DNA from 4 places in the Streptomyces sp. NPDC107522 genome. Region 2 is predicted to be linked to each of the others. Evidence: riboswitches for the same ligand, from Rfam matches in the RefSeq annotation. Region 2 holds a riboswitch; each other region holds the start of a gene.
The links. Region 2 has a riboswitch for cyclic di-AMP ahead of ACZ7L6_RS05485 (C40 family peptidase). Riboswitches for the same ligand answer to the same signal wherever they lie in the genome.

Region 1: it holds a riboswitch for cyclic di-AMP, as region 2 does, so the genes downstream of both, ACZ7L6_RS02665 (M23 family metallopeptidase) here and ACZ7L6_RS05485 (C40 family peptidase) in region 2, are expected to answer to the same signal.
Region 3: it holds a riboswitch for cyclic di-AMP, as region 2 does, so the genes downstream of both, ACZ7L6_RS06180 (C40 family peptidase) here and ACZ7L6_RS05485 (C40 family peptidase) in region 2, are expected to answer to the same signal.
Region 4: it holds a riboswitch for cyclic di-AMP, as region 2 does, so the genes downstream of both, ACZ7L6_RS23960 (LysM peptidoglycan-binding domain-containing protein) here and ACZ7L6_RS05485 (C40 family peptidase) in region 2, are expected to answer to the same signal.

Annotation. Positions count from the first base shown of each region.
Region 1 is NZ_JBVKAU010000001.1:613,199-620,657, reverse strand. It holds gene ACZ7L6_RS02680 (TetR/AcrR family transcriptional regulator) at 1-409, shown strand, start outside; gene ACZ7L6_RS02675 (SGNH/GDSL hydrolase family protein) at 568-1,386, opposite strand; gene ACZ7L6_RS02670 (DUF6250 domain-containing protein) at 1,497-2,210, opposite strand; gene ACZ7L6_RS02665 (M23 family metallopeptidase) at 2,385-3,338, opposite strand; cyclic di-AMP (ydaO/yuaA leader) riboswitch at 3,343-3,500, opposite strand; gene ACZ7L6_RS02660 (alpha-galactosidase) at 3,808-5,889, opposite strand; gene ACZ7L6_RS02655 (tyrosine-protein phosphatase) at 6,070-6,867, shown strand; gene ACZ7L6_RS02650 (DUF6126 family protein) at 6,919-7,038, opposite strand; gene ACZ7L6_RS02645 (helix-turn-helix domain-containing protein) at 7,035-7,459, opposite strand, start outside.
Region 2 is NZ_JBVKAU010000002.1:62,627-70,085, forward strand. It holds gene bioB (biotin synthase BioB) at 1-706, opposite strand, end outside; gene ACZ7L6_RS05455 (8-amino-7-oxononanoate synthase) at 854-1,981, shown strand; gene ACZ7L6_RS05460 (DUF397 domain-containing protein) at 2,035-2,262, opposite strand; gene ACZ7L6_RS05465 (helix-turn-helix domain-containing protein) at 2,275-3,144, opposite strand; gene ACZ7L6_RS05470 (ATP-binding protein) at 3,358-3,813, shown strand; gene ACZ7L6_RS05475 (LysR family transcriptional regulator) at 3,893-4,807, opposite strand; gene ACZ7L6_RS05480 (LysE family translocator) at 4,899-5,519, shown strand; gene ACZ7L6_RS05485 (C40 family peptidase) at 5,573-6,046, opposite strand; cyclic di-AMP (ydaO/yuaA leader) riboswitch at 6,050-6,182, opposite strand; gene ACZ7L6_RS05490 (hypothetical protein) at 6,602-6,910, opposite strand; gene ACZ7L6_RS05495 (ATP-dependent Clp protease proteolytic subunit) at 6,918-7,459, opposite strand, start outside.
Region 3 is NZ_JBVKAU010000002.1:216,811-224,269, forward strand. It holds gene ACZ7L6_RS06175 (sugar ABC transporter substrate-binding protein) at 1-949, opposite strand, end outside; gene ACZ7L6_RS06180 (C40 family peptidase) at 1,219-2,844, opposite strand; cyclic di-AMP (ydaO/yuaA leader) riboswitch at 2,901-3,066, opposite strand; gene ACZ7L6_RS06185 (NAD-dependent epimerase/dehydratase family protein) at 3,208-4,266, opposite strand; gene ACZ7L6_RS06190 (choice-of-anchor D domain-containing protein) at 4,409-7,459, opposite strand, start outside.
Region 4 is NZ_JBVKAU010000007.1:156,901-164,359, forward strand. It holds gene fahA (fumarylacetoacetase) at 1-1,033, opposite strand, end outside; gene ACZ7L6_RS23950 (carboxymuconolactone decarboxylase family protein) at 1,204-1,665, shown strand; gene ACZ7L6_RS23955 (HAD family hydrolase) at 1,834-2,664, shown strand; gene ACZ7L6_RS23960 (LysM peptidoglycan-binding domain-containing protein) at 2,725-3,459, opposite strand; cyclic di-AMP (ydaO/yuaA leader) riboswitch at 3,465-3,648, opposite strand; gene ACZ7L6_RS23965 (polyprenyl synthetase family protein) at 4,697-5,707, shown strand; gene ACZ7L6_RS23970 (CHRD domain-containing protein) at 6,044-7,081, shown strand; gene ACZ7L6_RS23975 (LolA family protein) at 7,378-7,459, shown strand, end outside.

The DNA of each region.
Region 1 (7,459 bases), on a different contig from region 2:
CCGGCTGCGCAGGCTCCTCGGTCGCCGTACGACGGCGCTGCGCAGGCTGCGGGCGGCGGTGCGCTGGTACGCGCCGACCGGGCAGGCCAAGGGCTGGCGGCTGTGGATCGAGGGCTGGGCGGCGGCGCTGCGCGAGCCCGCGCTGCAGGAGGTCACAAGGGAACTGGACCGGCAGTGGAAGGCCGCCATCGCCGAGGTCATCGTGGAGGGCGTGGCCGCGGACGAGTTCCGCTGCCCCGACCCCGCCGGCACGGCCCTACGGCTCACGGCTCTGCTCGACGGGCTCGCCGTACAGCTGACGTCGTACCCGGGCGCGGTGTCACGCGCGCGTGCCCAGGAGTGGGTGGACGAGGCGCTCGCCCGGGAACTGGGGCTGGAGCGGGAGGCGTTGACCGCGTCGGCGCGGTGAGGTCGCCGATCGCAGGGCACCCGGTTTCACCACAGCCACGACAGCCGCGTCCGGTTCACCACGGCCACAACAACCCCGTCCGGTTCACCACGGCCACGACAGCCGCGTGGGCCGCACCCCCTCCAACAGGGCACGGCCCACACCGCCGAGGCACCGTCTCAAGCCACCGATTCGATCCGCATCTTGATGTCGTCCGGCGACAGCGTCCCCTTGGCCGTCACATGGTCGCCCGACGACTCGCCCCGCAGACGCCGTCCGATCCACGGCACCAGGTACTCGCGCGCCCAGTGGACGTCGTCCCGGCGTATCTCGAGGGTGCCGCGGGGCGGGAGCGGCGGCCACGGCTGGTCCGGGTCGGCCGGAACCTCCAGGCCGAGGACCTGACCCGCGCGGAGCGCCACGCGCGTGTGCCCCTCGGGAGACAGGTGGAGCCGGTCGTCGTCCCAGGCCCGGCGGTCCTGGACGGTCTTCAGGGACCACAGGTCCAGGACGGGGCAGCCGTACCGGTCGGCGATGGCCCGCACATGGCCGTTGTACGTGGCGATCTTGCCGCGCAGATGCTTCAGCACGGGCACGCCACGGGTGTCGAAGCCGGTAGTCACCATGACGGTGCCGACGGCGGAGGTGAGCCGGACGACAGCCCGCTCGAAGCGCTCGGCCACCTCGTCGGGGTCGGTGCCGGGCCGGATGATGTCGTTGCCGCCCGCGCAGAACGAGACCAGGTCCGGGGCCAGTTCCAGGGCCTGCGGGACCTGGTCCTCCACGATCTGGTCGAGCAGTTTGCCGCGCACGGCGAGGTTGGTGTACTTGAAGTCGCCCTCGGGTCGCCGGTCCGCGAGCAGTACCGCGAACCGGTCGGCCCAGCCGACGAACGCCCCGTCGGGGCCGGGGTCGCCGACGCCCTCGGTGAAGCTGTCCCCCACCGCGACGTACGACCCGATCTCTGATCTGCTGTCACTCTTCGAATCGCCTGCCACACAGGCATGATTCACCTTCGAATGTGACCTACGCGACCGTAAGGAAGGGTTGACGCGCGGTGAGATAAGCCACTCCTAAAGTGTTGGCCAAACCTGGAATACTCCTCTGATCAGGGGCGTTGTGGGCTCAACCGCCACACCCGGAAGCAGCTGATCCGGAAGTGACTCCAAACGGTCCGGAACGCGAAGTGCCCACTGCGGTAAGGCTCTTGGTCGACGTAGTCGAAGACGAGCCGTCCGTTGTTCCACCACTGCACGGTCGCCCCGTCGGAGACGACACGGACCCGGTTGGGCTGGTTGGGCACCAGCAGCGGCTCGGTGTAGTCGTGGATCAGCGGGCGGACTCCGGCCTCGCCGACGTACCGGCGCAGTCGCGTCGTGGTGTTGTAGTTGGCGCCGTAACCGGCGTAATAGGTCTTGAGGTAGTCGTACTCGGCGAGCGCACCGTCCCGGCGCGTGGCGAACAGGTCGTCCGGGGAACGGACGTCGGTGGCGTTCCAGAAGTTGTTGAGGTCGGACACGCGGTCGTTGGCCCCGCCTTCCGACACGGCGGTGGCCGTGTACTCGAGGACGTACGGCCCTTCGAGGCGTTTCCTGAACCACACCGTCGCACCGCTCGGCACGTCGATCTCCAGCACACCGCGTGACGCGGTGACCGTGCCACCGTCCTGCAACTCGGTCAGCCACTGGGCGAGGCCGTGGCGGAAGTCGTCGTGGGCGACGAGCCTGCGGTGGGGCGCGGCACTCGCCGCGCCCGCGGGAGCCAGTGCCCCCAGAGCGGCACCGGCGGCCAGGATTCCGAACGCTCTGCGCGTGGTCGTCACGAACGGGACTCCTTCATAGGGACGTTGAGGCGCCAGAAAGCGCTTGCAGCGGCCGAGCGGAGATCACTCCCCCCCGATCACCCCCTCTTTGTCGACACCCGGACACACCGAAGGCCGGACCCGGGGATCGGGGTCCGGCCTTCGGTGGCGTGTCAGGTGAGGCTTCGGCGGGGGTCAGCCGATGGCGACACCCTTGGAGCGGAGGTAGGCGACCGGGTCCACGTCCGAGCCGTAGTCCGGCGTGGTGCGGATCTCGAAGTGCAGGTGCGGGCCGGTCACATTGCCGGTCGCGCCGGAGAGGCCTATCTGCTGCCCCGCGGTCACGGTCTGGCCGGGCGAGACGGAGAGCGAGGAGAGGTGGCCGTACTGGGCGTAGTAGCCGTCGGCGAGCCGGATGACGACCTGGTTGCCGTACGCGCCACCCCAGCCGGCGGAGACGACGGTGCCCGCGCCGACCGCCTTCAGCGGGGTGCCGGTCGCGGCGGCGAAGTCGACGCCGGTGTGGTAGCCGCTCGACCACATGCTGCCCGCCACCTTGTACGCGGTGGCGACGGAGGCCGCGGAGACGGGGGCGCTGAAGCCACTGGCGGCGCCGGCGGTGTCGGCGCTCTCGGCGGCCTTGGCCGTCTTCGGGGCGGAGGACTTCGCGGCGGACGAGTCCGACGACGGCTTCGAGGACGACTTCGAGGACGAGGAGGACGAAGAGGGGGACGACGGCGACGACTTGGGGGCGCTCGTCGCGGCCTTCTTGCCGCCGATCGTGAGCTTCAGACCGGGGTGGATCAGCGACGGGTTCTCGCCGACGGCCTCGCGGTTGTCGGCGTAGAGCTTCTTCCAGCCACCGCTGACGTTCTGCTCGTCGGCGATCTTCGAGAGATAGTCGCCGACCTTCACCGCATAGGTCCGCACAGCCGTCTTCTGCGCGGCATCCTTCTTTTCGGCCACCTTCTTCTCTGCGACCGGAAGGGACTGAACGGCCTTTTCCGAAGCGGCCTGCGAAGGAGCGGCGTGGGCGCCGGTGGCCCCGAAGAGCGGGAGGGCGAGAGCGGCGCCGCCGGTTCCGGCGACGGCGATGGAGCGGGTGAAGCGGGGGGACTTCGGGCGGCGGTGCTTACCCTTCGCGGGCATGGCGAATTCCTCTCCGGCGCCTGCGAGGTGAGCTGTCGGGTGCGGACTGGAGATGCCCGGCCGCGGCGAACGCGGCTTTACCCCTAGCCTGTTCCGGAGACCGGAACAGGCGGTTCTACCTGTGGGTCCCCCGCTCCTGCCATGGTCGGGTGAGTCGGTGCGGGCTCCGGTCGGCGGCAGGATTCGGCGTCCGTCCGGATTGGTGGCGAACGTAAGCGAGGAAGACGCACGGGAACAAGTGAGAGGTTCCGTCCGAATGCGTTCCTGTTGATCCCTTGTGGGAATTCCCGGTCACCCTGAGTGAATTATGGGTGCGTCGCCCGACACAAAACCCCTTGAAAATCACGTGAATTACGTGAACATGACGGGCGACGCTCGGTCACGAATATGACGCTCCTCACGTGACCCGGCTCCAGCTTTCCCCAGGTCAGGGCGAGTTGGAATGAAGGCGCCAATTCGGACAGAACCACTAGATGCGACGCAGTCGGATAACTGCCGCATCGAGGTCGCCACGCAATCCGGTGCGCAGTCCGTGATGCAGCAATACGGCACCTCGGTGAACTTCGCCCGTTTCGCGGCATTCATACGACGCTGTCGGGTCGAGCCCCCGCAGCCGCAGCGCCGGTACGGCCTCGCCGTAGCTCTGCGCCTGGAGCCAGGCGAGGACGACGGTCTCGTCGCCGAGCACGTACTGCACCGCGCTCAGCCCGCCCCGCGGAGGCCGCAGCCGGTAGAGGTCTCCGCGCTGCACGAGGGGCCGGATCTCCTTGTAGAGCTCCACCCATTCCCGCGCCTCGGCGAGCTCCGCCTCGGTCCACTGCGCGAGGTCGCCGCCGACGCCGAGCACGCCCGCCATGGCACTCACGAACCGGAACCGCAGCGAGCTGACCCTGCCGTTGAGCTGGTTGTTCGGGCTGTCGGTGACCCACGCGGCCATGACCCGCGCCGGATGGATCTGGCTGAACCCGTGCTGGATGGCGAGCCGGTCGAGCGGGTCGGTGTTGTCGGACGTCCACACCTGGTCCGTACGACTGAGCACACCCAGGTCGATCCGGCCGCCGCCACCCGAGCAGGACTCGAAGGCGACACCCGGGTGAGCGGCGCGCAGCCGGTCCAGCAGGGCGTAGAAGGCGTGCACGTGGTCGACCCAGAGCCGCTGCGGGTACACCTCGCCGGGCCAGCCCGCGTCGGTGAAGCAGCGGTTGAAGTCCCACTTCACGTAGTCGATGGGGGCGCTGGAGAGGAGCCCGTCGAGCTGGTTCCAGAGGTACTCCTGGACATCTTCGCGTGCGAGGTTCAGTACGAGTTGATTGCGGAACTCCGTCCGCTTTCGTCCGGTCTGGTACTGCACCCATTCCGGGTGGCCGCGGTACAGCTCGCTGTCCGGATTGACCATTTCCGGCTCGACCCAGATGCCGAACTGCATGCCGAGGGCGTGCACGTAGTCGGCGAGCGGCTTGAGGCCGTTCGGGAAGCGGTCGGGGTTGGGCGTCCAGTCGCCGAGTCCGGCGCGGTCGCTGGTGCGCACCCCGAACCAGCCGTCGTCGACGACGAACAGCTCCACACCGATGGCCGCGGCCCGCCGCGCAAGGGTGCCCTGCTGTTCCTCCGAGATGTCGAACTCGGTCGCCTCCCACGAGTTGAACAGCACGGGCCGGTCCTGATCGGCGTCAGGGATCACGTGGGCGCGCTGATAGGCGTGCCAGGCCCGGCTCGCGCCCCCGAAGCCACCGTCGCTCCACAGCCCGGCGAAGACCGGCGTCACGAACGACTCCCCCGCCGCCAGCCGCAGCAGCCCCGAGTCGTCGTAGCCGACCCCGCCGGTGATCTGCACGCGTGCGTCCGGCAGCTGGGCCACCGCGATCCGCCAGGAGCCCGACCAGCCGAGGGCGCAGCCGTACACCTCGCCGCTCTCCTCGGTGGCGTCGGTGTCGAGCGCGACCCAGGGCAGAAGCGGATGCCCGGTGTGGCCGCGACGGCTGCCGAGGACCTTCTCACCGTAGGTGAGGGACGACTGCGTCAGCCGGGACTCCGCGGCCCAGCGTCCGTGCAACTGCGACAGCCGCCAGTCCTCGCGGTCGGGCAGGGTCCAGGTGGCCGAGTCGGCGCGCAGCAGCTCCAGGTCGGGCCCCTGGTTGTCCAGGGTCACCCAGCGCTCCACGACGTCGTCGCGCATCCGGTAGTGGAGCGTGATGCCCAGCCCGCCGTCCCGGAACCGCAGCCGCAGCTCCTCTGCGTCCGCGGCGCCCGCGGTTTCGTACGTCTCGAAGGTCCACTCGGTGCCGCGCCGCTCGTCGGTGCGCACGGACAGGGCCGGCCGTACGAAGCGGGGGCCGCCCTCGACCGGGTACTCCTCGTGCCCGTCGAGCTGGGACTCGAAGCCCCGGTACGCCGGAAGCGGGCGGGCGGCCAGCTCCTCGGCGTCGGCGAGCGCGATGCGCGGGCCCCAGTGGATGTGCAGCAGCTCGTCGCCGTCCGTGAGACGGAGGGCGTAACTGCTGGTCGGCCCGGAAAGAACCCAGGTACGCCCGTGGTCGGAGATCTCCAGCATCAAGCCCTCACATATTCGAACAGGTCCGATCAAGCCGGAACATCATCACGGGCCGCGAGCCTCAGATGCAACGCCTGTGGACAACTCATTGCCCCAGGAATCCATGTCGTATGGTCGAGAGCGCACCCCGTCGGCCGCACCGCCGAGCCGCGTCGGCGGGGCCGACTGGGAGGAGCCCCCGTGACGCAGCAGATCCCGTCGACCGAGCCCGAGCTGGCCGGAGTCCGCAACTTCCGGGATGTGGGCGGCCTTCCGACCGTGGACGGACGGCGGGTGCGGTACGGGGTGCTGTTCCGCAGCGGCCACCTCGCACACGCGACCGAGGAGGACGCCGCCTTCCTGGGTTCCCTGGGCCTGCACACGATCTTCGACTTCCGCAACGCGGCCGACCAGAAGCTCGAGGGTCCGGACGTCGAGCTGCCGGGTGTGCGCAATGTGAACCTGCCGCTGAGCGATCCGGCGGACGGCGCCGAGTTCTGGAAGATGGTGCGCGACGGCGACATCGACCAGTTGCGGGAGATCCTCGCGGACGGCAAGGCCGCGAACCGGATGATCGACTCGTACCGCAGGATCATCAAGGAGCGCACGACCGAGCACTCCCAGGTACTGCAGGCGCTCACGCAGGACAGCGTCCCCGCCCTCATGCACTGCGCGGCGGGCAAGGACCGCGCCGGCCTCTCCATCGCCGTGACGCTGCTCGCCCTCGGCGTCGAACGCGAGGCGATCCTCGCCGACTACCTGGAGTCCAACGCCAAGCACCGCCGCTACAAGGTGCACCGCAGCAGCAGCGCCGCCTCGGCCTACTCCCCCGAGGTCATGGAACTGCTCAGCCCGCTGTTCGACGCGCGCGCCGAGTACCTGACGGCGGCCTTCGAGACGATCGAGGAGACGTGGGGCGGCGTCGACACCTACCTGGAGCAGGGCCTGCGCATCACCCCGGAGGCCCGCGAGCGACTGCGCGCGCGGCTGCTCGACTGAGCCCCGGCCGCTGCCGGGCGACCGCCGCGCCCCTCTGCCTCATCCCTGCCGCTACTTCGCTCCTGCCTCGAACAGCAGGTAGATGAACGCCGCGAAGAGATGCCCCACCGCGATGTAGATGATGAGCCGCACCCACAGGGCGCGCGGGAACTTCTCCTCCATGTCGCTCATGGCGTCTCTCCAGGGGTGGGGCCCAGGCACAGCGTGGCCGTGGGGCTCTGCAGCAGGGTGTGGACGAAGAGGAGCTCGACCCCGCCCTCGTCCTGGGCGGCGATCCGGTGCGGGGTCAGCGAGTCGAAGTGCGCGCTGTCACCGGGAGCGAGCCGGTGCATGGTGTCCCCGAGGCGCAGCCGCAGCCGCCCCTTGAGCACGTACAGCCACTCCTCGCCGGGGTGCACGCGCACGATGTCGCCCTGCGAGCCGTACGGCACATGGACCCGCAGGGCCTGCATCCCGCGCCCGGACGCGCCCGCCTGCCAGTACGTCCAACCACCGGCCGCGGTCGGCTCCATGTCGGCGGCGCGCACGACGGCGTCCCGGTCGGCGACCGTCTCGCCGAGCAGCTCGGAGACGGTCGTACCGTAGATACGCG
Region 2 (7,459 bases):
GGAAGTTGACCGGCACCGAGTCCGGGTCCAGCTCGCGCAGCGAGTAGACGACGTCGACCAGGTCCTCGTCGCTCTCGCCCATGCCCGCGATGAGGCCGGAGCAGGCGGACAGGCCGGCCGAGTGCGCCTTCTGCACGGTGTCGACCCGGTCGGCGTACGTGTGCGTGGTCGTGATGTCCCCGTACGTGGACTCCGAGGTGTTGAGGTTGTGGTTGTACGCGTCCGCGCCCGCCTCGCGCAGCCGCTCCGCCTGGCCGTCGGAGAGAAGGCCGAGGCAGGCGCAGACCTCGACGCCCTCGTTCTGGTCCTTGATCGTCTTGATGGTCTCGGAGACCCGGTCCACGTCACGGTCCGTCGGGCCGCGCCCGGACGCCACCAGACACACCCGCTTGGCGCCACCCGCCAATCCGGCGGCCGCGGCCTGGGAGGCCTCGTCCGGCTTGAGCCAGGTGTACTTCAGGATGCCGGCGGTGGAGCCGAGCCGCTGGGAACAGTAGGAACAGTCCTCCGGGCACAGGCCCGACTTGAGGTTGACGAGGTAGTTGAGTTTCACCCGTCGGCCGAACCAGTGACGGCGCACCTTTCCGGCCGCGGCCACCACATCGAGCAGGTCGTCGTCGGAAGTGGCGAGGACGGCCAGCGCCTCCTCGCGGGTCGGCAGCTCGCGCCGAAGCCCCTTGTCCACCAGCGTGTTCAGCAGGTCCATGGGAGCAGATCCTGTCCTACGGACCCACCTCGGGCCAAGGAGAGTTCGTACAACAGAGGCGTTTCGACGTGTGGGTATTGCCACATCCTGGGCTGCGGGTCTTGCGACTAGTGTCTGTTCACTGCCTACAAAAGCATCGGAGGACCCATGGCGTTCGGCTGGATCGACGAGCAGGCCGAGCGGCGCCGCCGCATCGGACTCGTGCGGACCCTGCGCCCCCGCCCCGCCGATTCACCGCTCCTCGACCTCGCCGGAAACGACTACCTGGGCCTGGCCCAGCACCCCGAGGTCGTCGAGGGCGCCGCCGCGGCCGCCCGCACCTGGGGCGGCGGCGCGACCGGCTCCCGCCTGGTCACCGGCACCACCGAGCTGCATGCCGAGCTGGAGCGCGAGCTGGCCGACTTCTGCGGCTTCGAGGCCGCGCTGGTCTTCTCCTCCGGGTATGCGGCGAACCTGGCCGCTGTCACCGCGCTGACCCCGCGCGGCTCCCTGATCGTCGCCGACGCCGGCAACCACGCCTCGCTCATCGACGGCTGCCGGCTGGCCCGCGCCACCACCGAGGTGGTGGAGCACGCCGACCCGGACGCGGTGCGCAAGGCGCTGCAGACGCATGACGGGCCCGCCGTCGTCGTCTCCGACACGGTGTTCTCCGTCGACGGCGACCAGGCCCCGCTCGCCGGGCTCGCCGACGCCTGCCGGGAGTACGGCGCCGGACTGGTCCTCGACGACGCCCACGGGCTCGGCGTGCTCGGCACCGGCGGGCGTGGTGCCCCTTACGGGGCGGGCCTCGCGGGCGCCGACGACGTCGTCGTCACCGTCACCCTGTCCAAGTCGCTCGGCAGCCAGGGCGGGGCCGTGCTCGGCCCGGCCCGGGTGATCGACCATCTGGTGAACACGGCACGGACGTTCATCTTCGACACGGGCCTCGCGCCCGCCGCGGTGGGGGCGGCCCTGGCCGCCCTCCGGCTGTTGCGTCGCGAGCCGGAGCGGGCGGGACGGGCGCGCGCGGTGGCGGGCGAGTTGTACACCCGCCTGACGGCCGCGGGCCTGACGGCGGTCCGTCCGGACGCCGCGGTCGTCTCGGTGCGCGCGCCCTCCCGGCAGGAGGCTGTCCAATGGGCGGCCGACTGCCGTACGGCAGGCCTGGCCGTGGGCTGCTTCCGTCCTCCCTCCGTTCCCGACGGCATCTCCCGGCTGAGGCTGACTGCCCGCGCGGACCTCTCCGAGGCGCAGATCGAGCGCGCTGTACAGGTGATCGGCGAAACACGACCATGAGTCGGCGTGACACGGCCGGGAACCGCCCTTGACGAAAATCGGTCAGGAACTGATCAGGACTGGAACGCGGCGGTGAAGCCCGCCCAGCTCTCGGGGGAGAAGAGCAGCGCGGGCCCGGCCGGATCCTTGGAGTCGCGCACGGCGAGCAGCCCGATCCAGGGACCGGAGTGCGCCCGTGCCGTCTCGACGCAGTTGTTGGCGCCGGTGCTGTAGCTGCTGCGCAGCCATCGGACACCGAGCAGATCGGTACTTGAGTTCACGTTCCGAGGCAGTGCGGTCATGGTGCCTCCTTCTTACGCGCCGCCACCCAGCGCGGCGATGTAATCCATCGATTCCTCGGGCGAAAGGGCGTGGATCCGAAGGGCGTTGAAGGCCTCCGTGTAGGCCTGGAGGTCTTCTTTCCGTTCGAGATAGAGGCTACTCGTCAAGTGGTCGAGAACAACCACATCCAGATCAGAAGTGCTCGAAAATGAGAAGATAACGAAAGGCCCGGTGATGCCGATATGCTCCCCGGCCGCGAACGGCAGTACCTGCAAGCGGACATGCGGCAACCGCGCCGCCTCCAACAGCCGCCCCAGCTGCCGCGTCATCACTTCGGGCCCGCCGATCTCCCGGCGCAGCACCGCCTCGTCGAGCACCGCGCTCAGCCGCAACGGCGGATCGGCGTGCAGCACGTCCTGCCTGGCCAGACGGACCGCGACCAGCGCGTCGAGCCGTTCGTCGGCGGCGTCGTCGAGTCCGCTCACCGCGGCCCGTGTCACCGCCCGGGCGTACTCCGGTGTCTGCAGCAGCCCGGGCACCACGGAGGTCTCCAGCGTGCGCATCGCGCTCGCCTGGGACTCCAGGCTGATGAAGTCCCGGTAGGTCGGCGGCAGCACGCCCCGGTACGCGTGCCACCAGTGGTGCCGACCACCACCGTCGTCCGACTCTGCCAACACCAGGAGCAACTCGCGCAGTTGGGAGTCCCGTACACCGTAGGCGTCGAGCAGTAACCGCACATCGGCCGGTTTCACCCCGCTGGCGCCGGTCTCGATCCGGCTCACCTTGGACTGGTGCCAGCCCACCAACCGGGCCGCCTCACCACTGGTGAGCCCGGCTCCGGTGCGCAACGCACGCAGTTCCGCGCCCAGTTTCCGGCGGCGTACCGCGGGTCCGTGCTGCATGGGCAACTCCTTACTCCAACCGAGCCGCCCAAATACGGTCTGCCGTCGCAGAGTTCACCGCTTCGAGCGACAGATATATGCATATCTTGGTGGATCGGCACCCTGACGGCCCTGGTAATGGCAGTCTGGCGACGAAGCACCAGTCCGGGACCGTACTCGAACCATCCGCTCCGTGTCGGACTGCGGTCCCGTTGGGAAAGGGACGACATCGCCATGGCAGATCACTTGGAAGCATCCGTCACTCTGCCGAGCGATCCCGCCTCGGTCTCCGCGGCCCGGGCGTATGTGGTCACCACCCTCGCCGAGTGGGGACTGCCACCGGAGACGGAGACGGCCGACACCATCCGGTTGATCGTCTCCGAACTCACCACCAACGCCGTACAGCACACCCTCGGTCAGTCACCCACCTTCACGGTCGACCTCGAGCTCGACCGTGACGAACACCTGCGCATCGGCGTCACCGACAGCCATCCGCGGTTCCCCAAGCGGCTGCCGGCCGCGGTCCAGCAGGACAACGGGCGTGGCATGGTCATCATCCGCTGGCTGACCGCGGAGTGCGGCGGCAAGCTGAGGGTGCGGCCGACGCGGGAGGGCGGCAAGACCGTCTCCATCGAGCTGCCGTGGATCGTACCGGCGGAGGCGACAGCGCTCCGCGCGGAGGGGCCGTGATGGGCGAGTGCCGCGATGGGTTGTCTGTCGTCTGCGGCTCCGTTGCGGCTGGTCGCGCAGTTCCCCGCGCCCCTTGGGGTCAGGACAGCTGAGCTCGGCTGAAAGTGCCGCGCAGTAGCGCGCGGAAGGCGTCCGCTGCGGGGGACGTCTCGGCCGTGCGGTAGGCGACCGAGACCGTACGGCGTAGCTCCCCGCCCTCCAGTGCGCGCACCCCCACCGGAGTGACCGATGTGCGCGCCACCATCTCCGGTACGAGCGCCACTCCGAGGCCCGCGCTGGCCAGCGCGCACACCAGGAGGTATCCGGGTGTCGGGACCAGCACCGACGGTGTGGCACCGGCCCGGGCCAGGAGCGCCTCGACGCCCCGTCGGGCCGGAGCGTCCGGCGCCATGCTGATCAGGGGCTGGCCGGCGAGCTCGGCCAGCGGCAGGCGTGCGGTTCCGCTGGTGAGGGCGTGGCCCGGGGCGGACACCAGGACCAGCTCCTCGACGAGGATCGGCTCGATGCCTACGGAGGACGGGAGCGGGATCGGGTCACCCGGCTGATAGGCGTGCGTCAGGGCCAGGTCGACCTCGCCGGCTGCCACGGCGGTGACGCCGGCCGAGGGTTCGTAGTCGGCGACGGTCAGCTCCACGTCCGGATGGGCCCGGCGGAAGGCGCTGAGGGCCGGCGGCAGCAGATGGATGCCGGCCGTCTGGAAGGTGCCAAGGCGGAGCGTGCCGCCCGACAGCCCGGTCAGCCGGGCCAGTTCGTGCCGGGCCCGCTCGAGCTCGTCCAGCACCCGCCGCGCCCGGGTCACCAGCAGCTCCCCCGCACCCGTCAGCCGCGCCCCGCGGTGGTGCCGTACCAGAAGGGCGGTGCCCGCCTCGCGTTCCAGCTTGGCCAGCTGCTGGGAGAGCGCCGGCGTGGTGTAGCCGAGCCGCTCGGCCGCTCGGGTGATCGAACCCGCCTCCGCGACCGCCACCAGCGCGGCGAGCCGGGTCGGGTCGTACATGCGAGTCTCCCAGGAGCCTAAACCAATGCTTTAGGAGTCTCCAGAATATTCGAAATACCTGTTGAAGGCTTCCGGACGGCACTCTGGCCGCATGGATGCTCAGCTCATCGCCTTCACCGGGGTCTCCGCCGGCCTGGTCGCCATGCCCGGGGCGGACTTCACCGTCGTCGTACGCAACGCCCTCGTCTCCCGCCGGGCGGGCATCGCCTGCGCGCTCGGGATCGGGGCCGGGCTGCTGGTTCATGTGACGCTGGCGGTGGTGGGAGTCGCCGCGGTGCTGGCCGCCGTACCGGCGCTGTTCCGGGCGCTCCAGGTGGTGGGCGGTGTCTATGTGCTGTACCTGGGCGTTCAGACGCTGCGGCAGCGGCACACCGAGGTGGCCGACACGGGCGCGGGCGAGGATTCCACCGCGCGGCCGCTGCGGCAGGGCTTCGTCACCAACGCCCTCAACCCGAAGGCGTCCCTCACCTTCCTCAGCGTGCTGCCGCAGTTCGTGCCCGCGGGCGCTCCGGCGCTGCCCCGCACGCTGCTGCTGGCCCTGATCGTGCTCGCGATCGCGCTGGTGTGGTTCCAGGTCGTCGCACTGCTGGTGGACCGGCTCGGCAGGTGGCTGCGCAGGCCACGCGCCGCCCGGGCGGTCACGCTCGGCACGGGGGCCGCGCTGACGGCCTTCGGCCTGGCGCTCCTCGCGGGGCCGCTGTCGGCCCTGTGAGGCCCCGGGGGCGGTGACGGCACATCAGACTGCCGTCACCGCCTCCGGGAAGGTCACTTGACCCGGCCGTACCAGACGCTCCTGGTCCAGATCTTCTGCAGCTTCACGACGTCCCCGCTCTTCGGGGAGTGCCAGATCTTTCCCTTCCCGGCGTAGATGCCGACGTGGTAGACGTTCGACCCCGAGTGGAAGAACACCAGGTCCCCGGCCTTGCGGTTACTGGCGGAGATGTGACGCGTCTTGTTGTACTGCTGAGCCGCCGTACGGGGCAGCTTCTTGCCCGCCTTCTTGTACGAGTACAGCGTGAGCCCTGAGCAGTCGAACCTGTACGGCCCGGTGGCGCCCCACTTGTACGGGGAGCCCTTCTTGGAGGCCGCCACTTGAAGTGCCTTGGACGCCGGCGTCGCGGCTTCGGCCTCGGCGGTGAGGCCGGGGGCGACGACGGTGCCGCCCACTGCGGCGAGGGTGAGAGCGGAGGCCGTACCGGCCCGGGCCATCAGCGACGGGACACGATTGAGCGCAGTCATGCGCAACCCTTCGTCAGCCGCCTGTGAAGGATGACCTGTCGGATTCGGGCTGGCGAAGTTGCCCGGCCGCGTTGCCGCGGCTTCACCCCAAGGGTTGCTCGGATCGAACGAACGTCCGCTCCGGCGACCCGTCTTGCTCGGGTCCTCCACTCCTGCCGATCCACTCCTGAAGACCGGTCATCCGGGCGGCGGCAGGACTCGGCGTCCGCCCGGACCGCCCCGCCGCTGTGGCGGGGGCTTGTCATCAGACAGGGATCTTGACGCACGAGTGAGCGAAATACCCAACGGAATCGGGGATTTGTGTTGTTACTCACCACTCACCCGTTCGGGTGGGTAGCCACGTTTTCGTAGGGGTGTCCAGATGCCCGAGGAGCCCCGGACCAGGGACGGAACGCTCGATTCCGCCTTGACGTCATGACTGTTGCGCAACCCTGACAGGCATACAAAAGGAGAAGTGACTACGCCGAAAGGGGGTACGTCATTTGGTCCGTTTCAGCCCCGCTCCGGACGCCTCGTCAATGGGCCGAGGCGTCCGGTGTCGCTCTGAACACGCCGTCAACTGTCGGAGCGCGGCGGCACCGTGACGCGAGCCGTGCGGCGCTCTCCGTCCAGCACGCGCAACGCACGCGCCAGCGTGGGCGCGTGCAGCTCCGTCTCACCGCGCTGGTGCATCAGCGCCAGCGCGTCCCGGAGCTCGGCCGCCCTGGCGACCAGCGCCTGGGCGGCGCGCAGTCCGCGGTAGGTGTCGCCGTGCTGCGCCGGGTTGATCCGGCCCAGTAGGTCGACCACGTCGAGGTAACGGTCGATCAGCTCGCCCTCCGCACGGGTCAGTGCGGGCAGGGGTGGCAACTCGGGTGGGAGCACCGGCCGATCACCGCCCAGTGGGCGGGGCGAGGGTGGTCTTGCGGCTGGGGATGATCCGGTCCACCAGGCCGTACTCCACGGCGGCCTGCGCGTCCAGGATCTTGTCCCGCTCGATGTCGGCGCCGACCTGCTCGCGGCTGCGCCCGGTGTGCCGGACGAGCAGCTCCTCGAGGCGGGCCCGAATGCGCGTCAGTTCGTCGGCCTGGATGGCGAGATCGCTCGCCTGTCCCTCGATCGGCTCGGGCAGCCCCGGCTGGTGGATCACCATGCGCGCCCCCGGCAGCGCGAACCGCTTCCCCGGAGCGCCCCCGGCCAGCAGCACCGCGGCGGCCGAACCGGCCTGGCCCAGGCAGATCGTCTCCACGTCGCAGGTGACGTACTGCATCGTGTCGTAGATCGCCGTCATGGCGCTGAACGAGCCGCCGGGCGAGTTGATGTACAGCGAGATGTCCCGGTCGGGTTCCTTGTGCTCCAGGTACATGAACTGCGCCATCACATCGTTGGCCGAGGTCTCGTCGACCTGGGTGCCGAGGAAGACGATCCGCTCCT
Region 3 (7,459 bases), 150 kb from region 2:
TGAAGGCGGGGCCGGTGAGGACGGGGGCGGTGCCGCCGCCGCTGAAGTTGCCGTTGGTCTTGTACAGCCACAGGGAGTCGACCGCGAGGTAGCCCTGGAGGTAGGGCTGCTGGTCGACGGCGAATTCGACCTTGCCGTCCTGGACGGCGGTGACGAGTTCCTTGTTGAGGTCGAAGGTGGCGACCTTGGCCTTGCTGCTCGCGTCGGCGGTGGACTGGACGGCGGTGAGGGCGAAGGGGGCGCCGAGGGTGACGACCTGGTCGATGGTGGGGTCCTGCTGGAGTTTGGCGGTGATGGTGGACTTCACCGAGGGCATGTCGGTGCCGTTGACGTAGAGGTTGTCGGTGGTGCCCTTGAAGCCCTTCTTCAGGCCGGCGCAGCGGGCTTCGAGGGCGACGTGGCCTTGTTCCTGGATGACGCACAGGGCGTGCTTGGCGCCGGTGTTGTTGAGTTTTTCGCCGAAGGCCTGGCCGGCGATGTTCTCGTCCTGGCCGAAGTATTCGAGCATGCCGAGGTCTTTCCAGTCGTCGAGGCCGGCGTTGAAGCCGACGACGGGGATGCCTGCGGTCTTGGCCTTGGCGATGACGGCTTTCATGGCGGAGGGCTTGGCGGCGGTCAGGGCGATGCCGTCGACTTTCTGGTCGATGGCGTTCTGGACGAGGTTGGCCTGGTTTCCGGCGCTGGGGTCGGCGGAGTAGACGAGTTTGATGTTGTCCTTGGCGGCGGCGGCTTCGGCGCCCTTGCGGATCAGGTCCCAGAAGGTGTCGCCGGGGGCGGCGTGGGTGATCATGGCCACGGTCATGCGGGGGGTGGTGGCCTTGCCGGCCGCGGCGCCGGTGGTGTCCTCCTCGGACTTCTTGCCGCCGGAGCTGCTGGAGCAGCCGGTGGCGAACAGGGCGCCGGCCAGCACCGTGGCGGTCAGAGCGGCGGCTCGCTGGTGTCTGCGCATGTCCCATGCACCTCACTGTGCTGATCAGGGCGGGTTCTCAGGTGGGGGGAGGTTCACGGGTTACCGCCCGCTGGATACGACTGGAGCGCTCCACTAGCGCGCTCTAGTGGCAGGTACTATGCGGGCCTCGGCAGGTGATGTCAATGGGCTTGTCAGGACGTACCGACAAAGCCGAGGTGGCGGGGTGTCACCGATGGGTGGGCAGCGAAAGCCACCCCGCCTCGTGGAGGCAGGGTGGCGGCGGTGGCGTCTGTGGTGGGGGCGCCGGATCAGGCGGGGCGTATCACGCTGTGGATCGCCGCCTCACCGGCGTAGTGGATCGTCTCCTCGCGTATGGACGCGCCCGGGCCGGGGGCGTGGATCATCATGCCGTTCCCGGAGTAGATGCCGACGTGGCCGGCGTGGAAGAGGACCAGGTCGCCGGGCTCGACGTAGGGGAGGGCGATTCCGCGGCCGGCGGTGGCCTGCTCCTGCGGGGTGCGCGGGAGCGTGATTCCGGCGGCCTTCCAGGCGGCCTGGGTGAGGCCTGCGCCGTCGAACGCGTCCGGGCCCGTCGTGCCCCAGACGCAGGGTTTGCCGAGCTGGGCGCGGGCGAACTCGAGGGCTCGCACGGCTCGGGTTTCCTGGGGCGCGGTGGGCGTCGTGGGGGCGGTGGGTGCGGCGACGGCGCTCGTGCCCAGAGCCGGGCTCGTGTCCAGAGCCGGGGTTGTGCCTGGAGCCGGGCTCGTGCCGAGGGTCGGGCTCGTGTCAGGGGCCTGGGGGTAGAGGGTCTGGCCCGTGCCGAGGGTTTGGCTTGTGGTGGCGGCCGTGGGCGGGTCGGCAGACCAGACTGCGGTGCCTGCCCAGGCCGTTGTGTCGGCCGGGACCGGCGTAAGGTCGGCCGCGCCCAGCTCCTGCAGCGCCTGCCACTGTGTCTCGGCCGCGGGCTGGACCGGGGCCGGTGTGGTGCTCCAGGTGTCGGTGGGCTGGACCGGGGCCGGTGTGGAGCTCCACGTGTCATCGGGCTGGAGCGCGGTCGGCGTGGAACTCCAGGTGTCGGCGGCCGGGGCCTGGCTCGGCGTGGTTTCGATCGGTGTGAGCGCGGTGCCCTGTTGTGCGGTGTAGGCGGACAGCAACTGGCGGGCCCGGTCGAGCTTGAGTCGGCTCTGTTCCTTGGTCGTCCGCAATGAGGACCGCTGTTGCGGATCGGCCGTCGACTCGGCCGCAGGCGCGGTGGTCGGAGCGGGCAGGGCCAGGGCGGTCTGGGTGCCGTGTGTGCTCTGCGTGATCTGGTTGTTCTGTGTGTCCTGGATGGCCCAGGTTGCCGTCTGCGATGCGTCCGGAGCGGCCGGCAGGGCGGCGACGGGGCCGGCAGTCAGCTCGGCCAAGGGAGTCGTTCCGGCGGCCGGACCGGACGTCAGCTCCGCGACCGGGGCGGCGGGCAGCTCCAGTGAGGCACGGCCGGTTGCCTCACGCCCCCGGTCGGTCAGCCCCTCGACCGCACGCTCCGCCGGGCGAGCCGGCCGTGTCCCGGTGGGACGGTCCGGCACCCTGTCGCTCGGCAGCCTCGCCGGGACGGTCGGACCCAGCTTCGAGCGGGCCGCGTCGAACCACTGCCGGGCGACGCTGTCGAGGGCCGGGTCGCTGCGCCTGCTCTCGTCACGCCGGACAGCCGAGGCGGACCCGCGTCCGGCGTCCGTCGGCCGGTCGGCGCGCCCCCGCGGTCCCGTCGCCGCGGCGCGAGTGGCGTTGAAGGTCCCCGTGTCGGACTCGGCCTGGTTGTAGAGGGAGCTGACCCGTCGGCTCACCTCCTCGCGGCTCGGCGTCTCGTCCCCGACGGACGGGGCGGCGTTGGCCGTCTGGCCGAGCAGGGCCACAGAGGTGAGGGCCGCCGACGCGAGTGCGGAATTGCGCATGCCGGGGAGGCTCAAAGCCCCCGGACGCGCGGTGCGTTCCGGCGCCATGGGCGACGTACTCCTTCCGTACTCCGCCTACCGAGTTAGCTGACGGGTTCGGGTTCCGGAAGGTGTGCCCTACGGCCCTTGCCCCGAAGGGCAGTTGGCCGATTCACCCCAAGTTCGGTTGGGTCCCCGGCTCCAGTGGCCGCGTGGGCGCACCGGACTCGGCGGAGGCCGCACGTCCCGGCGGGTTCGCCGGAGGTCGTCGTGCGGCCTGAGGCGTAACCTAACCAACTTGTGTGTCTCGCGTGAAGATTGACGTGTGAAATGTCCGATACGTTTTTGTGACCTTCGACGCTCGGGGCAGGTCGAGGGCCGAATTCACTTCGCGGCGCGCTGGCTCCGCCACGCCGAGTAATGATCGAGGATCGTCTCCTCGATCGGGCGGTAGGTGATGCCCAGTTCGCTCACGCTCCGGCTGTTGTTCACTTCGAAGCGGATGCCGAGGTGCTTGCGGATGTAGTCCTGGGTCAGCCCGAAGGCCGGGCCGAGGAGGCGTACGGGCCAGTGCGGGAGCGCGGTGCGCGGGAGGCGGAGGTCGCGTGGGTGCCGGGTCCGCAGGATGCGGGCCATCTCGTGGAAGGACGTCATGGTCCGGGCGGCGAGGATGTATCGGCCCTTCGCGTCCGGGTTCTCCGCCGCCGCGATGTGCGCGTCGGCCACCTCGCGCACGTCCACCGTGGTGAAGCTGAAGTCCGGTGCGCCGTAGAAGAAGTAGCCCTTGAAGAGCTCCTCCAGCAGGAACAGGCTCCCGGACTCCGAGGCGGGTGTGAGGGAGGGGCCCAGGATCAGGCCGGGGTTGACCGACACCATCCGCCAGCGGTCCTGGGCGGCCTCCGCGTCCCATGCCGCGCGCTCCGCGACGGTCTTGGCGTAGTGGTAGGGGTTGTTCTCCACCGTGCTGGTGGTGTTGAAGTACCGTTCCGAGAGGACCGCGTCGTCCATGTCCAGGACGTCCGCGTAGTCGCCGAAGATCGCGCCCACGGTGGAGGTGAGGACGAGCCGGTCGACCGTGGGCGTCCGTTCGACGGCCGCCAGCACGTTGCGCGTGCCCAGCAGGGCCGGGTCGACCATGTCCCGGCGGCCGTCCTTGATCTTCTCCGGCATGCGGAACGGCGACGCCACATGGAACACCACCCGGCAGCCGCTCATCGCCTCGTCGAAGGCGCCCTCGGTGAGCAAGTCGGCCTCGAACAGCGACAGTCGGCCCGGATGCGCGTCCTGCATCTCCCGCAGCGGCCGTACCTTCGCCGTGTCGGCCGTGCTGCGCACGGTGGCGTGGACCTCGTAGCCGCGCTCCAGGAGCCGGTTGACCAGATGGCTGCCGACGAACCCGCTGCCACCGGTGACCAACACGGCCGCCGACCCGTCTGCGCCCACCCTCACCCCTTCTCCCGCACGGAAGCCGGTCGATCACGGTAGCGGCGATCCCTGTGCACGGCCATGCGTTCGAGGGCACGGGGGACAGCTTCCCCAAGGGTGCAGCCGGGTACCGAACGGACCGTCTTCGGCCCGGCTGCGGTCATGCTCCGTTGCCGCGGAGGCGGATGACGTGCGGGCTGTCCTGGGCGTTGGTGGTGATCCTGAGGGCGCCGAGGAGTTCCCCTCCAGCAGGCGGGGTGAACGTGACGGCGATCGAGCGGGAGTCGCCGCCCCGCAGGACGGCACCGGTACACGTGTCCGCCGTCTTGACGAAGCCGGCTGTACCGTCGGCGATGTCGACACGTTCGACGGTCAGCGCTCCGGAGCCGGTGTTGGTCAGGTGGACCGTCCGGGGGGCGGAGGGGGAGGCGACCGCCTGGTCGCCGAAGTCGAGGGCGGCGGTGCTCAGTGCCGCGTGAGGAGCCACCCCCGTTCCGAGCAGGGCAGCGGTGTGGGTCCGGCCGAGACTGTCGGTGACGCGTACCTCGCCGGCGCGGGCGCCCTCCGCTGTCGGGAGGAAGATCACCCTGATCCGGCAGTAACCGTTCGGCCGCAGCACGCTGCAGGAGTGGTCGTGGCGGAAGTCGCCGCTGACCGCGAGGCTCTGGATGGTCAGCTCGGTGTTCCCGGTGTTGGCCAGCAGCAGGTCCTGTCGTGCGCTGAACGTGCCGACCGGCTGCGCCTCGAAGGTCAGCCCCGGCGGATCGAACGTCACCACCGTGCCCAGACCGGTGCCGGTCAGCGGCACCGAGAGGCCGGGCACGGGAGCCGCGCACCGCACGACGAGGTCGGCGTCCCGCATACCGATCGCCGTCGGCCGGAAGGTCACCCCGACCGCACAGGACCCTCCGGGGGCCAAGGGGCCGCCGCCGCAGCCCTGTTGGATCGCGTAGTCGCCCGCCGCGGCTCCCGTCACCGTCACCGAGGTCACGGTGATCGGATCGGCTCCGTTGTTGGTCAGGGTCACGTGTTGCGGCGTGGCCGTACTGCCCACGCGCTGCGGCGGGAAGCCGACCGCGGTCGGGTCGGCGCCGCACAGAGGCGCGGGGACGCCCGTGCCGGTGAGCGCGACGGTGCGGGGACTGCCGGAAGCGTTGTCGGTGATCCGCAGCTCCGCCCTGCGGGCTCCGAGTGCGCTCGGCGTGAACAGGACGGCGACCGTGCACGACCGCTCGGGCGTGATGGTCTCCCGTCGGCAGCGGTCCTCGGCGACCTGGAAGTCACCCGCGTCGGGTCCCACGAGATCGACGGCGCCGATCTCCAGATCGAGCACCCCCTCGTTGCTCACCGTCACCGTCCTGGGAAGCCCGTGGGTGGTGAGAGGCTGGTCGCCGAAGGCGAGTGCGGCGGGATTCAGCAGCGCGATCGGGGCGGCCACCCCGGTGCCCTCCAGCGCGACGGCGACGGGTCCGTCCAGCGTGTCGCCGTCGAGCGTGACAGTGCCGGCCAGCGGGCCGGCGTGTCCGGGGATGAAGACCACGTCCAGAGTGAGGCTTCCGCCGGGTGGCAGGGCGGTGTCCGGCAGCGGCGTGAGGACACGCCACTCCCGGCTGATCGCGAGGCGAATCCGTGCAGCCGGGCGGGACCCGGTGTTGGTGACCGTGATCTGCTGCGCCGTACTGGCCGTCCGGATCTCCTGCGGGCCGAAGACCAGCCGGGCGGGCGCCGCTTCGAGGCGTGGGCCCACCCCCATGGCGCTGATCGTGAGGGTGCGGCGGTCGGTGAACCTGGCAGGGGCCGACGTATCACTCGTCTCCAGGACCAGCGCCGCCTCCACCGGGCCGACGGTGCGCGGCGAGAACCACACGGGGAAGGAGCGCGACGCGCCCACCGGGACCCGGCGGTCCGACAGCACCATGGGCGCGCCGAAGCCTTTCGCGGCACCGTCGCCGTCGATGAACAGCTCGTCGATGACGGCGTCGATCGAACCCTCGTTGCGAACGAGCACGGTCCGGGGCACCGTGGCTCCCGCCTCGACCTCCCCGAACGGTACGTCCGGCCCGGCCACCGCCGGTACGAGCGCCACGGAGAAACCGCGCACGTTCGCGCTCAGCTTCACATGGAAGCCGCCCAGGTCCGGGGTGTTCGTGTGGACCAGCAGCGTCCCGGCGTGGGGGCCCGTTTCGGTGGGGGTGAACTTCACCTCCAGCACCGCGAAGTCGCCCCGGGGAGCGGGCGAGCCGGTGAGAGTCACGTCCAGGTTCTTCTTCCTGCCACGTGTGCCCCACAGTGGCGAGTCGGGTTCGTCCTCGGTGCGGAAGTCCCCGGAGAATCCCTGCGGGGAGATACGCAGCCCTCCTGTGCCGACGTTCTTGCAGAAGATCCGGGCCGTCCTTGTCCTGCCGATGTCGACGGTCCCGAGGTCCCAGACGGGTTGCGGCACTTCCAGGACCTTGGTGCCCACCGGCAGGTCGGGCAGGTCGGGGGCGGTCACGGGGCGCCCGATGTAGATCTCGGCGAGGGGGTACTCGTCCTGCAGCTGTACGAACCGGCCCACGGACGGGGTGCCCGCCAGGTCGACGAGGAACAACAGGTAGTAACCGGGCGGCGCCACCCGGCCGTTCGGCGGCATCAGGACGGTGATCGCGTCGTCCTCCCGTCGCGTGATGTGCAGGGCGACGAGCCGCTGGTCGGGATTGAAGGCATGGGTGGCCGAGCCGCAGCGGATCAGGTGCACCCGCCGGATCCTGCGTGCCTCGGGCGTCGGGACCCGGAACTCCTGGCCGTGTCCGGCCCCGATCAGCAGCCTGCCGACAGCGGGGCGCCCGGCGGGCACGATCGCCCCCGCCTCGTCGCGAGTGAAGAGGTACGGCGGCGAGTAGATCTCGATCCTCAGCTCCCGCGCATCTCCTTTCGACGGGTCGTCCTTGCGGACTCCGCCCTGGTTGCGGTCGCTGTCGTGGTTGGAGCCCGCGATCCAGACCCGGCCGTCGGGCAGGAGCAGCGCCACCGAGTGATAGACCCGCGCGATCCGGTTCGGCGACTCGGCCAGCTTCTCCCAGGTGTCGGACTCGGGGGTGTAGCGCTCCGCCCAGTGCACCGCGTTCTCGTCCCTGCCGCCGCCGTAGACGGGAAGGCGTTCCGAGGTCGCTCCGCCGACCACCAGGACAGACGCGTCGGGCAGCAGGACGGCGTTCGCGTACGCCCGGTA
Region 4 (7,459 bases), on a different contig from region 2:
GGCCGCTCACCGTGCCCGAGCCGTACAGGTCGCCGGTGCGCAGGGAGGCGCCGTTCACGGTCATGTGGGCGAGTTGCTGGGCGGCTGTCCAGTACATGGTGGAGAAGGGAGGTTCGGAGACGACGTGGCCGTTGACGGCCACCGAGATGCGCAGGTCGTAGCCGCCGGGTTCGGCTTCGGGGCCGGAGTCGTCGAGGTACGGGAGCAAGGGGTGCGTCCGCTCCGGCGGGGCCACCTGGGCCGCCTCCAGCGCGTCCAGCGGGGTGATCCACGCCGACACCGACGTGGCGAAGGACTTGCCGAGGAACGGACCGAGGGGGACGTACTCCCAGGCCTGGATGTCGCGTGCCGACCAGTCGTTGAGCAGGCACAGGCCGAAGACGTGCTCGCGGAAGTCGCCCAGCGCAACCGGCTTGCCCATCTGCGACGGTGTGCCGACCACGAAGCCGACCTCGGCCTCGATGTCCAGGCGGACGGAGGGACCGAAGACCGGCGCCGGATCAGCGGGCGCCTTGCGCTGGCCGGACGGCCGTACGACATCCGTGCCGGAGACGACGACCGTGCCCGAGCGGCCGTGGTATCCGATCGGCAGGTGCTTCCAGTTGGGGGTGAGGGAGTCCGCGGCGTCGGGGCGGAACATCTGGCCGACGTTACGGGCGTGGTTCTCGGAGGCGTAGAAGTCGACGTAGTCCGCGACCTCGAAGGGGAGGTGCAGGGTCACGGAGGACAGTGGATGGAGGAGGTCCGCGATGGCCTCCTGGTGCGCCGGGACCGTCACCCACGCCGTCAGGGCGCGCCGTACGTCCGACCAGGTGGTGCGGCCCGCTGCGAGCAGCGGGTTCAGGGACTTCTGGGCGAGCAGCGGGGCGTACGGCGAGCCGAGCGCGTAGGCCGCCTTGCCCGCGTCGAGGACGTGGTCGCCGAGCCGGACGCCGACCCTGCGCGCGGAGTCCGAGCCGGGGAGGGAGAAGACGCCGTACGGAAGGTTGTGCGCGCCGAAGGGTTCGCCCTCGGGGAGATCGAAGGGGGGCATGGGGTGCTGCCTCACTCTCATCCGCTCCATGTGCCATGTGGTCGGGCCACACGTTACGGCCTCCGAAAAAGATCTTCGGCGTGCCGGTCACAACTGCTTCCTCCGCTCCGTCAGTGCAGTGAAGACGGAAGCACTGACACAGGAGGCACGAAACCATGCAGGCACGAACCATGCAGGCACGGATGACCAACCCGGCGTACATCCTCTCGGGCGCGGGGAAGGGGGTCGGCACCCTCCTCCAGGCGATCGGCGAGGGCGGCCTGGATCAGGAGCTGGCCGAGATCGTCGGGCTGCGCGCCAGCCAGATCAACGGGTGCGGCGCCTGTGTGCACGGCCACGCGGGCAACCTGCGCAAGGCAGGGGTGAGCGAGGAGCGGATCGACGCCGTCTCCGCCTGGCGCGAGGCGCCCTGGTTCACCGATGCCGAGCGGGCCGCGCTGCAGCTGACCGAGGCGATGACGAGGCTCGCGGACCGTTCGCACGAGTCGGTGCCGGACGCGCTGTGGGACGAAGTGGCCGATCACTTCGACGAGAAGGAGCTGTCGGCGCTGATCCTCACCATCGCCGTCATCAACATGTTCAACCGCATCAACACCACCATCAAAGAGCCCGCGGGCACCACATGGGGGTGAAATCGCCACAAGCGGAAGGAAGTTGTCGCGGGAAAGCACAACGGCGGACAGGGCCGGGAGCAGAACCGGAACCAGGCCCACAACCGGAACAGGTGTCAACACATGTGAACACAGCAGCCGTCCGGTTCGAGTCGAGTCGATGGGGCGTCCTGTCCGTATTCTCTGATCATGGCCGCACCTATCGCATATTCACTCATCGCCACTGACCTGGACGGGACCCTGCTCCGAGGCGACGACACGCTCTCGGACCGGTCCATCGACGCGCTCGCGCTGGTGGCGGCGGCCGGTGCGCAGCACCTCGTCGTGACGGGGCGCCCGGCGCCCAGAGTGCGGCCGCTCCTCGACGAACTGGGCAGCGGGGGGCTCGCGGTGTGCGGACAGGGCGCGCAGTTGTACGACGCCGGCGCGGACCGTCTGCTGTGGTCCGTCACTCTGGACCGGGAGTTGGCGGAGACCGCGCTCGGCAAGATCGAGGCCGAGGTGGGGCAGGTGTACGCGGCCGTCGACCAGGACGGCGTCGACGGGCTCACGCTCATCGAACCCGGGTACCTGATGCCCCACCCCACCCTGCCCGCCGTACGTGTCCAGCGCCGCGACGATCTGTGGTGCGAGCCGATCAGCAAGGTGTTGCTGCGTCATCCCAGCCTGTCGGACGACGAGTTGGCGGCGACGGCGCGCTCGGTGGTCGGCTCCCTGGCCACCGTCACCATGTCGGGGCCCGGGACCGTCGAACTCCAGCCATGCGGCATCACCAAGGCGACCGGTCTCGCGCTTGCCGCCGAGCATCTCGGCCTCGGTCCGCACGAGACCATCGCCTTCGGTGACATGCCCAACGACATCCCCATGTTCGACTGGGCCGCGCGTGGCGTCGCCATGGCCAACGCCCACCCCGAACTCCAGGCGGTCGCCGACGAGATCACCCTGTCGAACGAGGACGACGGCATCGCCGTCGTCCTCGAAAGACTCTTCACGGGCAGTATGGCCGATTTCGCCCGGTAGGGAACCTTTGCCCAGTAGGGCTGGTTCGCTGCCTAGTGGGGCTGTTGACCTGTTCCTGGCCTAGTAGGGGCCGTTCACGTTGTCGATCGAGCCGTAGCGCGCGGCCGCGTAGTTGCACGCGGCCACGATGTTCGCGACGGGGTCGAAGGGGTCGTACACCGTCCCCGGCACGTGGTACGTGGCGAAGGTCGGGTCGATGACCTGCAGGAGGCCCTTCGACGGGGTGCCCGCGGCGGCGTTGGAGTCCCAGTTGTTGATGGCCGTGGGGTTGCCGGACGACTCACGCATGACGTTGCGGTAAATGCCGTCGTACGACCCGGGAATTCCGTTCTGCTCCATGATGTCCAGCGCGTTGCGGATCCAGCCGTCGAGGTTGTTCGGGAACGTCTTGACGGAAGACTGGGTGGCGCGGGCCACGGAGGACTTCTTGGCGGGCGCGGACGCCTTGCCGGCCGTCGTGCTCGCCTTCTTCGTCGCCCGGACCTTCAGGTCGACGCCCGGGTGGATCAGCCGGGGGTTGTCGCCGATGGCCTTGCGGTTGTCCTTGTAGAGCTGCCGCCAGCCGCCCTGCGCGTCGTACCGGTCCGCGATCCCGTAGAGCGAGTCGCCCTTCTTCGTGGTGTACGTGACCGACCCGACCTTCGTCGGCGTGGGGGCCTGGGCGGCGGGCTCCGCGGCGCTCGCGGTGGTCGCGCTGAGGAGCGGGAGGGCGAGAGCGGCGGTGCCGGTTCCGGCGGCGACGACGTGTCGGGTGAGCGGGTTGGTGCGGGGGCGGCGGTGCTTGCCTCGGGCCATGGCGCTGTTCCTCTCCGACGCCTGCGAGGTGAGCTGTCGGGTTCGGGCGGGAGATGCCCGGCCGCGCCGCCCTGCGGCAGCGCGACTTCACCCCGAGCCGCTCCGGTACGCCATCAAGGCGGCCGGTTCGGCGACTTACCTGGGTCCCCCGCTCCTGCCGTGCGTGTGTGAGTGCGTCGATGGATGACTCGGGCGGCGGCAGGATTCGGCGTCCGCCCGACTGAGCGGGAACGTATGCGAGAGCACATGCCCGGAACAAGTGCCATGGTCGCCTGTCGTGCCGGTTGACCATGGTCTGGTGTGTATGGGGTGCTTGATCCTTTGCGGTTGCCAAGCCTCAACTTGCGCTTGAGGCAAGGAGGTATGGGGCGTGCCGGTCTGGGTGCTTGAGCGCGGCCGCGTGACTCAACTCACTGGCATCCACAAGAGCGGCAAATCGGGCAATGGGTCCAACTCGCCTTTAACTGGCTGTCCGTGAAGTCCGTTTATCCCGTGTCCGATGGAAAAGGGCCTCTTCGTCCTCATCGTGGATCGCCTCGCCCGGAAGTTCCGGGGAGCTCCCGCCGGTTTCAGGGTGAAGACCGCGCGGGGGTGCCTTCGGGTGCTCCAACGCCCCGGCGTGCTCGCCCACTTCGGGGCTGAAGGGCCTCGGTTGTGCATATCGACCGCGAAGGCGGAACCTCCCGTGGAGTGCGCGTCGTTGTCTTGGTGATCGTCCGTGGCGCCGGCTGTGCCGGTCGTGTCGACCGTGGCGATCGCCTTGAGCGGCTCGGGCGTGAGGGCTGTGGCCTGAGAGGGGTGGCGTCGGTGTGCCTGGATGCCGCCCGGAGGGGGTGAGGGGGTGCCCTGAGGGCGGGGTGGAGGCGATGGCTCCGGGGATGGCTTGCCCATGTCGCTCGAGGAGGTCGCGTCCGTGGGGTGTGGCATGAGGATGCGGGGCGAGCGCGCCTCTGGGCCGGTCGGGGGAGGTGTGGGCGTCGCGGGGTGGAGGGCCCCTGTCTGGCTGGATGACGACGAGGGATCGGGGCACAGGCGGGTACATCCCTATAAGTCGATGGATGTCCGGCCTTATCAGGTGATCAAAAACATACCGGTCGTGATCCGATACCGCCCGTGGTGGACGGGTGGGCGGCATCGGTGATCGAAACGTGACCGGATACGCTGACTTGAGTGATGGCAGCGACCTATCGACAAACCGTGTAACCGCCAGTAGACACCAGCAGACAGGAGACCCCTCGTGACCGTCGTCGGGCCGTTCGGGCTGAGCGTGCGGGACCAGGCTCTGGAAGCCGATGTCCAGGCCGGATTGGCGGCTGTCGAGGAGGGATTGCTCGAAGCCACCAAGAGTGAGGTCCCCTTCATCACCGAGGCCGCCCAGCATCTGGTGCGAGCGGGTGGAAAGCGGTTCCGGCCCTTGCTGGTGATGCTCACCGCCCAGTTCGGGGACCCGTACGCGCCGGGGGTCGTGCCGTCGGCGGTGGTGGTCGAGCTGACCCATCTGGCGACGCTGTACCACGACGACGTGATGGACGAGGCGGCGGTTCGGCGGGGCGTCGAGAGCGCGAACACCCGCTGGGGGAACTCGGTCGCCGTTCTGACCGGGGATTTCCTGTTCGCGCGGGCCTCGCACATCCTCGCCGACCTCGGGCCCGAGGCGGTGCGGGTGCAGGCCGAGGCGTTCGAGCGGCTGGTCACCGGGCAGATCCTGGAGACGGCGGGGCCGCAGGACGGGCGGGATCCTGTGGAGCACTACCTGGATGTGCTGAGCGGGAAGACCGGGTCGCTGGTGGCGGTGTCGTGCCGGTTCGGGGCGATGATGTCGGGCGCCGACGAGACGGTGGTCGATGTGCTGACCCAGTACGGGGAGCGGCTGGGGGTCGCCTTCCAGCTGGCGGATGACGTGCTGGACATCGCGAGTGACTCCCATGAGTCCGGGAAGACGCCGGGGACGGATCTCCGGGAGGGGATTCCGACGCTGCCGGTGCTGCGGTTGCGGGAGCGGGCCGAGCGGCTGGGGCTGGCGGAGGACGTCGCGCTGTGCGAGCTGCTGGACTCCGACCTGAGCGATGACGCGCGGCATGCGGAGGCGTTGGCGGCGTTGCGGGTGCATCCGGCGCTGGAGCAGGCTCGGCGGGACACGGTGCGGTATGCGGAGGATGCGCGGGCTGCGTTGGCGCCGTTGGCGGACATTGATGCCAAGGCTGCGTTGATGGAGTTGTGCGACGCCGTGGTGCATCGGGCTGGGTGAGGGGTTTCGCCCCCGCCGCCCCTACCCGTCCCATCCTCCAGGGGCTCTGCCCCTTCGACCCCGTTCCTGGGGGCTGCCGCCCCCAGACCCCCGCTCCGGCCCTGAAGGGGCCTTGTCCTCAAACGCCGGACGGGCTGAATGCGGCGGTTGCGGACTTTTCCTCAGACGCCGGACGGGCTGGAATGCAGTGACCGGCGTCGAGAGGTGCCCCCACGTGCATGTGACGCGCATCACAAAGCTGGACTGAGTCCAAACTGAGATCACCTCCGTATTCATGCCCAGAAGCTGACGCAGGGGGCGTCAGCTGCACTACGGGGAGAAAACTGCATCATGGGCATGAACACGACGTTCTCGAAGCGCCGTAAGAGCCTGATCGTCACCGCTGTCGCGGTGGCCGCCGCCGGTGGCGTTGCCGCCGCGGTGATTCCCGCCTTCGCCGCCGGAGGCGGCCGCGCTGACCACGCGGGCCACGCCGGAGGCGACACGCAGGGGATCGTGAGTCGGAGTGGGACCGCCGGTGGTGGGACCGCCAGTGGCGCCGTCAATGGCGGCACCGGGGGCACCCTCCTCGCCGCCGGCCTTCGCGGGGCGAACGAGGTGCCCGTCCCGGGTGGGCCCGCCGTGGGCGACAAGGACGGGGCCGCCCTGCAGTTCGTGAAGGTCAAGGGCGACAAGGTGTCCGTCGCCGTCACCTGGCGCGGCACTGGCAAGCCGACCGCCCTCCACCTCCACCAGGGCGCCAAGGGCACCAACGGCGGCATCAAGGTCGACTTCGGCGGCCTCCTCGGCAAGACCAAGGGCCACAGCCTCACGGGCACCGTGAACGTGAAGGACCCTGCCCTCCTCGACGCCCTGAAGACCGACCCGAATTCGTTCTACGCCAACCTCCACACCGCCGAGTTCCCGGGCGGTGCCGTACGGGGGCAGCTCCACAAGGTCACCGTCGCCGAGTTCGACTTCCGCGACGCGCTCGACAACTTCCAGGCGTCCGTCATCAAGGGCAAGCAGATCTACGAGTGCAAGCCGGCCGAGGGCGGTGGATACGCCTTCGCCCAGCGGGACGTCAGCGCCGTACTCGGCGGCCGTATCGCGCACTCCTTCGTCGCACCCAACTCCGGTACGCCGCAGTGGATCGCGCGGGACGGTAGTGCGGTGACCGGGTCGGTCATCTCCAGGACCCCGAACGGGGAGGGGAACATCCCCGAGCTCGACCTGAAGGCCACTCAGTCCGGCAAGCATCACGGCCTGCTCGCCGACACCGCGGAGATCCTGCGCCTCAACACCGTCGGCGGCGTCGCCCCGGCCGGCTCGTGCACACCCGGCGACATCGTCGGCGTGCCGTACCAGGCCGACTACGTGTTCATCAACGGCTAGCCCGCGGAGCCGTTCGGCGGCGTCCGGCGACATCCGGCGGCGTCTCCCCGCACCGACCCCTACGGGTCGGGGGAGGCGCCGCCTCCATGTGTCATACCGCAGGTGTACGCGGAGTTGGCTCCGGAGGTTGACGAATCTCCCTGACTTATTTGGTCAGATGGAAACCACGGAAATCACCACTCCTCACCGATTCGGGTGAGAATGGCGGCTCAGGGGTGGACGAGTGCGGGGTCGTAAGACTCGCGGGCGAGCACAAGAGACGGACAGCCGCCGCCGACGACGGAGGTAAGGCACACATGGCACCGTACGCATCCGACGACAGTACGACCGCCGCGGAGGGCGACGACCTGCGCGACGACCTGCGGGCGGGGCGGCGCA